DNA from 2 places in the Oceanobacillus aidingensis genome. Region 1 is predicted to be linked to the other one. Evidence: a T-box and tRNA genes for the amino acid it is inferred to sense, from the RefSeq annotation. Region 1 holds a T-box; the other holds one or more tRNA genes.
What was found. The T-box of region 1 lies ahead of ileS (isoleucine--tRNA ligase). A T-box ahead of a tRNA ligase gene usually reads a tRNA of that ligase, here a tRNA-Ile.
Positions count from the first base shown of each region.

Region 1 (3,415 bases):
GGAAGGTATTCCGGATTTTACGATAGCTTTCTGAAGTCTGTTTTAAAATAGCATCCGAGATACGCACATCTGCCTGATAATCCACGCTGGAAACCCACAGACGCAAAATATCAGCACCTAATTGTTTTTGTACTTTGGACGGATCAACCGTATTTCCTAATGACTTACTCATCTTGCGGCCATTTCCATCCAGGGCGAACCCATGACTGATAATATTTTTAAATGGCGCTTTACCCGTTACTGCGACGGAAGTAGATAATGAAGAGTTAAACCAGCCGCGATACTGATCACTTCCTTCTAAATATACATCAGCCGGACGATCGAGTTCTTCCCAGTTCATCAGTACACCTTCATGTGAGGAGCCTGAATCAAACCATACGTCCATAATATCGACTTCTTTAGTAAACTTGCCATTTGGGCTATGCTCTGATGTAAATCCATCCGGCAATAAATCCTTCGCTTCTCTTTCAAACCAGACATTGGACCCATGTTCACGGAAGAGCTCGGATACATGCGAAATCGTTTCATCTGTAATGATTGCTGTTCCGTCTTCCCCATAAAATACTGGAATCGGAACTCCCCAGGCACGCTGTCTGGAAATACACCAATCCTCACGGTCTCTCACCATATTATAAAGTCTTGTTTCTCCCCAATGCGGATACCAATGCACTTTTTTAATTTCATCAAGAATATCCTGACGGAAATCTTTAATAGATGCAAACCACTGGGAAGTTGCACGGAAGATAGTTGGTTTCTTTGTTCTCCAGTCATGCGGATAAGAGTGTGTGATAAATTCTAATTTTAATAAGGCGCCATTCTCATCCAATTGTTCTGTGATAACTTTATTTGCTGCATCGTAAAATAAACCTTCAAATCCTGGCGCTTCACTCGTAAAGACACCCTTTTCATCCACTGGGCAAAATGCATCGATTCCATATCTGCGGCAAACATAGAAGTCATCTTCCCCGTGACCAGGAGCTGTATGAACACATCCAGTCCCCGCATCAGTTGTAACATGTTCTCCAAGCATAACAAGGGATTTACGATTGTAAAATGGATGCTGTGCTTCTACACGATCCGCTTCCTGCCCTTTGAATTTCTTCACAACTGTTACATCTTCCCAGCCTAATACTTCTTTCACATCTTCTAATAAAGCTTCTGCAATGACATATTTTTCATCATTTACTTGTGCTACTACATAGCTTAAATCAGGATGTAAGCTGATTCCTAAGTTCGCTGGAAGCGTCCAAGGAGTTGTCGTCCAGATAATAATCTTCTCGCCGCCGTCAAGCACATCTTTTCCATCCGTTACTTCGAAGGAAACATAGATAGATGGAGAGCGTTTATCTTGATATTCGATTTCTGCTTCTGCAAGGGCAGATTCAGAAGACGGAGACCAATATACCGGCTTAAGTCCTTTATAAATATAGCCTTTTCGTGCCATTTCTCCAAACACCTTAATTTGAGAAGCTTCATAATCCTTCGTTAAGGTGATATATGGATTATCCCAATCACCACGTACACCTAATTTTTTAAATTGTGTACGCTGGCTGTCAATTTGTCCAAGTGCATATTCTTCACAAAGCTTGCGGAATTCTGCAACAGACATTTCTTTCCTTTTTACTTTCTTTTTCGCTAATGCTGTTTCAATCGGCAACCCGTGTGTATCCCAGCCTGGAACATATGGTGCATAATAGCCTGTCATGGACTTATAACGGACAATAAAATCCTTTAAGATTTTATTCAGTGCATGACCGATATGGATATCTCCATTCGCATAAGGCGGTCCATCATGTAAAATAAATAAGGCTCTGTCCTTTGTACGTTCTAAGTTTTTTTGATATTGTTCACTTTCTTCCCATTTCTGTTGGCGCTCCGGCTCTTTATTTGGAAGATTCCCACGCATTGGAAAAGCTGTTTTCGGCATTAATAATGTTTGTTTATATTCCAAGATATTCCCTCCTGTTATTTTCATGACACATCGTAGATTAAATTTTTATATACAAAAAGAGTCCTCTAATCCCTAAAGGGACGAGAAGACTCGCGGTACCACCCTTATAAATTTAATGCCCGGCATTAAATTCACTCGAAATCCGTAACGTGGACAGCCGGCTATTACTACATTATTTTCATAATAGCTACTCCAGAGTGATTTTCTAAAAGACTTCTGTATCAGGCTTCCACCGCCCCTGACTCGCTTACACAGAGTCATCTTCTATACTTTCTCTTTCATTGTATAACGATAGTGATTATGAAATTTTTAGCATAAATTAAATGTCAAAAAACATGATACTTGTATGAATTATATGTAATATACAAGCCTAAGTCAAGCCTTTAAGATTCATGCTCCATCAATTCTAAATCTTCATCCACTTCAGTATCAAATAATTCTTCCCAATCATCTGTACCGAGCATTTCTAATTGAGCCTGCACAAGCATGCGCATTCTTGATCGGAATACTTTTGCCTGCTTTTTCAACTCTTCCACATCAAGGGATATTTTACGCGCTTTACTTAATGCTTCGTTGACAATACGGTCAGCATTTTTTTCTGCTTCTTTCACAATTAATTTTGCTTCTTTTTGCGCACTGCCTTTAATATCTTCTGCTGTTTCCTGAGCAACCAGAATAGATTTATTTAATGTTTCTTCAATGTTCGTAAAGTGTCCTAATCGTTCCTGAAGCTCTTTCGCTTTTTGATCCAGTTCATCTCTTTCACGTATAACAATTTCATAATCCTTCATCACTTGATCAAGAAATTTATTTACTTCATCCACGTCATAGCCTTTCCATCCTCTTGCAAACTCTTTATTATGAATATCTAATGGTGATAGTGCCACCATCTCCACCTCCCTAATCGGTGCTTGCTTGAGCTTCCGATTTCTCTCTTTATTATTCAATAATTCCAGCTAAATTTCCAGCATTTATTGCAAAATTGCCGCCGTCATTTTGATTTTATCTTTCTTGGTTCTCCCGCGTATCGCTGTAATTTTACTTCTGCCTTTTCCGCGTACAGAGAGCATGTCCCCTTCTTGTAATTGGAATTTCACATCATCTACTACCCGGTAATTTACCTTTACGAGCAGTTTTTGAATCAAAGCAGCAGCGTCTTTTCGGGAGACACCATATATTTCTTTAACAACTGTATCTAAACGCAGGGAAGAAATAGTTTTATCATATTCTTTCCAGGCTTTTTTTTCTGTAACCAGCGAAGTGAGCGGCTGTTCTTTGAAAGATATACGAGATTTCTTAATAGATGTTAAATTCATCTTGATAAAAGGGACGACCTCTCCCGCTGCAAGTAAATGAATTTTCCCATCTGCTGCTGTAATATCTCCTAATTTTTTTCGCTTCACACCCTGTGATAAAAAAGCACCCATTACATCCCGATGCTCCAGACTTACAAATTTCTCCGGG
Region 1 is NZ_JBHSFT010000038.1:5,917-9,331, reverse strand. Features, by position in the region: gene ileS (isoleucine--tRNA ligase) at 1-1,951, opposite strand, end outside; T-box leader at 2,025-2,242, opposite strand; gene ACFO3P_RS14850 (DivIVA domain-containing protein) at 2,335-2,838, opposite strand; gene ACFO3P_RS14845 (YlmH family RNA-binding protein) at 2,923-3,415, opposite strand, start outside.

Region 2 (3,415 bases), on a different contig from region 1:
AATAAACAGGCTTAAGGAAATGATAAAAATAGCGGTATAGCCAAAATCCCCGGCCATTTTTGAAATCATCCATCCTGCAAGCAACGGTCCAATCATACCTGCAAACGAGGTCAGTGTGCCGGAAATGCCATTAAACCAATCTCTTGTATCCGGTTCGGTAATCTCAAAGGTCAGTACATAATAAGCTAACCAAAAAAAACCGTACCCTATTCCCAATAAACAACCGAGTATAAAATTATAATATGCAGCCAGCTCGCCGATCCAAAGAACGAACAGAAAAAAGAAACATAAAAAAAGAATTCCGATTCGCAATATAATGATGCGATCGATTTTTTTGGATAATTTTCCAGCATAAATAAAAGATAATGCCTGGAATACATAACTTGCCAAGTGATAATTAGCAATCACAAAAAAATCTCCGGATTGCTTCCATAGGTACACATTAACAAATGTATTTGATAAAAAGATTCCTGCTGCATATAAAGCGCCGATAAGCAAGAGTATCCAAAGATCCCGATATTCATCTTTTTGTTGTTTATATCTTCTGTACTGCTGTTGTAATTGCATAGAAAACGACTCCTTCTTCTTTTATTTTTAGCGAAGGAGCCGTATCTATACAAAAAGCTTGCAGAAACATAAAGTTATCTGCAAGCTTTTATAATTATTCTTTATTTTGCTGCTTCGTAATTGTTTGTTACTTGATCCCAGTTAACAACATTCCAGAATGCAGAAATATAGTCCGGGCGTCTGTTTTGATATTTAAGATAATATGCATGCTCCCATACATCTAATCCTAATAGTGGCGTCTTACCATCTGTTAATGGAGAATCCTGGTTTGGAGTGCTTGTGATTTCAAGCTCGCCATTGTTTAATACTAACCATGCCCAGCCAGAACCGAAACGTCCTGCTGCCGCAGCTGCAAAATCCTCTTTAAATTTGTCAAAAGAACCGAATTTGCTGTTGATTTTATCGGCCAGCTCGCCAGTTGGTTCTCCGCCGCCGTTTGGTGACAAAGTCTTCCAGAAGAAGCTGTGGTTAGCATGTCCGCCGCCATTGTTGCGTACAGCAGTACGGATGCTTTCAGGAACCTCATTTAAGTCCCTCACAAGCTCATCAACTGATTTGTTTTGCAGATCTTCATGTCCTTCCAATGCATCATTTAATTTGGTAACGTAGGTGTTGTGATGCTTCGTATGGTGAATGTTCATTGTTTCTTTATCGATAGATGGTTCCAATGCATCGTATGCATAAGGTAATTCCGGTAATTCAAATTTTGCCATGTGTAACTCCTCCTTAAAATAAATGATGATTTTATTTCTACAATTTATACGTTATCAAAGGTAAGAATTTCTTGCAAATATTTTGCACTGATATGTATCAAACATTCCTTATTAAATAACCATTTACATATTATTGACTATCCCATTTTGATTTAGGGAAACTTTTTTCCCTTAAAGAAACAACAAAATATTTATAAAAAGAATCAGATTCCGCTTGCAAAATCTGAAAAAAGCACACAAAAAAAACAAGCTTTGTGCTTGTTTTTTAGATGGCTCGGGACGGAATCGAACCGCCGACACAAGGATTTTCAGTCCTCTGCTCTACCGACTGAGCTACCAAGCCGTACATGGAGCTTTGATATAAAAGCTCTCCATCATTCTGTTGTGAAATATGTATGGAGGAGGTAGAGGGATTCGAACCCCCGCGCGGTTTGACCCGCCTCTCGGTTTTCAAGACCGACCCCTTCAGCCAGACTTGGGTATACCTCCAGACAGAATAAATGGTGGACCCTGCAGGACTCGAACCTGCGACCGATCGGTTATGAGCCGATAGCTCTAACCAACTGAGCTAAGGGTCCTTTTACTATTATTGAATGGGGCGACCGGTGGGGATCGAACCCACGCGTGCCGGAGCCACAATCCGGTGCGTTAACCACTTCGCCACGGCCGCCATGAAATAGCAAATGTATGTATATTTTTTGGTAGCGGCGGAGGGGATCGAACCCCCGACCTCACGGGTATGAACCGTACGCTCTCGCCAGCTGAGCTACACCGCCATGGCTCCACAGGTAGGATTCGAACCTACGACCGATCGGTTAACAGCCGATTGCTCTACCACTGAGCTACTGTGGAATAATGTTTGTTTTAATTAGCAACAAAATATAATTTATCATGTTCTGTTGATTATGTCAACAACTTTTTTTGCGGTGTTGCAAAAGTTTTTATCAGAAGTTGACTGCAAGAATTATAATAGCATGTAATATAACATATTTCAACAAAAACTTATAAAAACTTTTTTCATTTCCGGTAATATATAGAAAAAGCTGTATTTCTATCGCATCTGTTATCCCCTCTTTTTAATATGCATGCTTCAAAATAATCAGATGTTCCATAAATGCTGTTGATAAATTATGCACCTCCGCGCTGCATAATAATGACCGACAGTTATCACGTTAAAAGCGTTCTCTTCCCCTTTTATCCCGAAATAGATGAAATAAGGGCTCTATCCGCTTCATTACAACAGATAGAGCCCTTTTATATCAGATCATCCTTAATGGTCTCCTAAGACGTTCTGAGCAATGTTTACAGCATGATCGCCAATTCGTTCTAAATTACTTATGATATCGACAAAAACGATTCCTGCTGATCCATTACAAGTGCCTTCATTCATACGGATAATATGGTTTTTACGGAATTTCCGCTCCATTTTATCGATTTGGTCTTCTTTTTGAATAACTTCTAAAGCCGCTTCCCGATCGTTTGCCTCTAAAGCCTCAACAGCCTGTTTAACTGTCATATACGTTAAATCAAACATTTTGTTGAGATCTTCAATTGCCTGATCTGTCAGCGAAACTTTGTTGGACATTTTATAGTCCACCAGTTCAACCACATTCTCAAAATGGTCGCCAATTCGTTCAATATCACGAATTGTACTCATTAAGCTGGTATGTTCTATACTTTCCGGTTCTGTTAAGTTGGTAGAAGCGATATCCACTAAATACTCCGTTATTTTACGATCCAGATTATTCAGCGCTCCTTCAATTTGCAGAGCCATCTCGGAATTTTTCGGATTCTGCGTAGTGACATAACTGTGGGTTTCCTCTAAACCTTGATACGCATATTTCCCCATACGGACAACTTCCATCTTAGCCTGGCCCAGTGCCAGCGAGGAAGACTGCTGAAGGAAAATAGAATCCAGATGCTTTGGTTTATACTCAATAATGACATCATCTCCAGGCACCAGCTTCGTAATGAGCCATGCCAAAGCACCGATAAATGGAAATTGAATAACCGTATTTGCGATATTATAGCTTCCATGCGCAAACGCAATGGTCATCTCCGGGTTTAAACTTAAGCTGGATTGTAAATAGTAAATAAATTGAGTAAACGGATAAAGCAAGATAATAAAAATAATC
Region 2 is NZ_JBHSFT010000050.1:213,220-216,634, reverse strand. Features, by position in the region: gene ACFO3P_RS22040 (MFS transporter) at 1-567, opposite strand, end outside; gene sodA (superoxide dismutase SodA) at 669-1,280, opposite strand; tRNA gene ACFO3P_RS22030 (tRNA-Phe) at 1,551-1,623, opposite strand; tRNA gene ACFO3P_RS22025 (tRNA-Ser) at 1,677-1,769, opposite strand; tRNA gene ACFO3P_RS22020 (tRNA-Ile) at 1,782-1,858, opposite strand; tRNA gene ACFO3P_RS22015 (tRNA-His) at 1,875-1,950, opposite strand; tRNA gene ACFO3P_RS22010 (tRNA-Met) at 1,980-2,056, opposite strand; tRNA gene ACFO3P_RS22005 (tRNA-Asn) at 2,058-2,132, opposite strand; gene ACFO3P_RS22000 (Na/Pi cotransporter family protein) at 2,551-3,415, opposite strand, start outside.
Region 2: it has a tRNA-Ile gene. The T-box ahead of ileS (isoleucine--tRNA ligase) is inferred to sense a tRNA for this amino acid. The anticodon was not compared.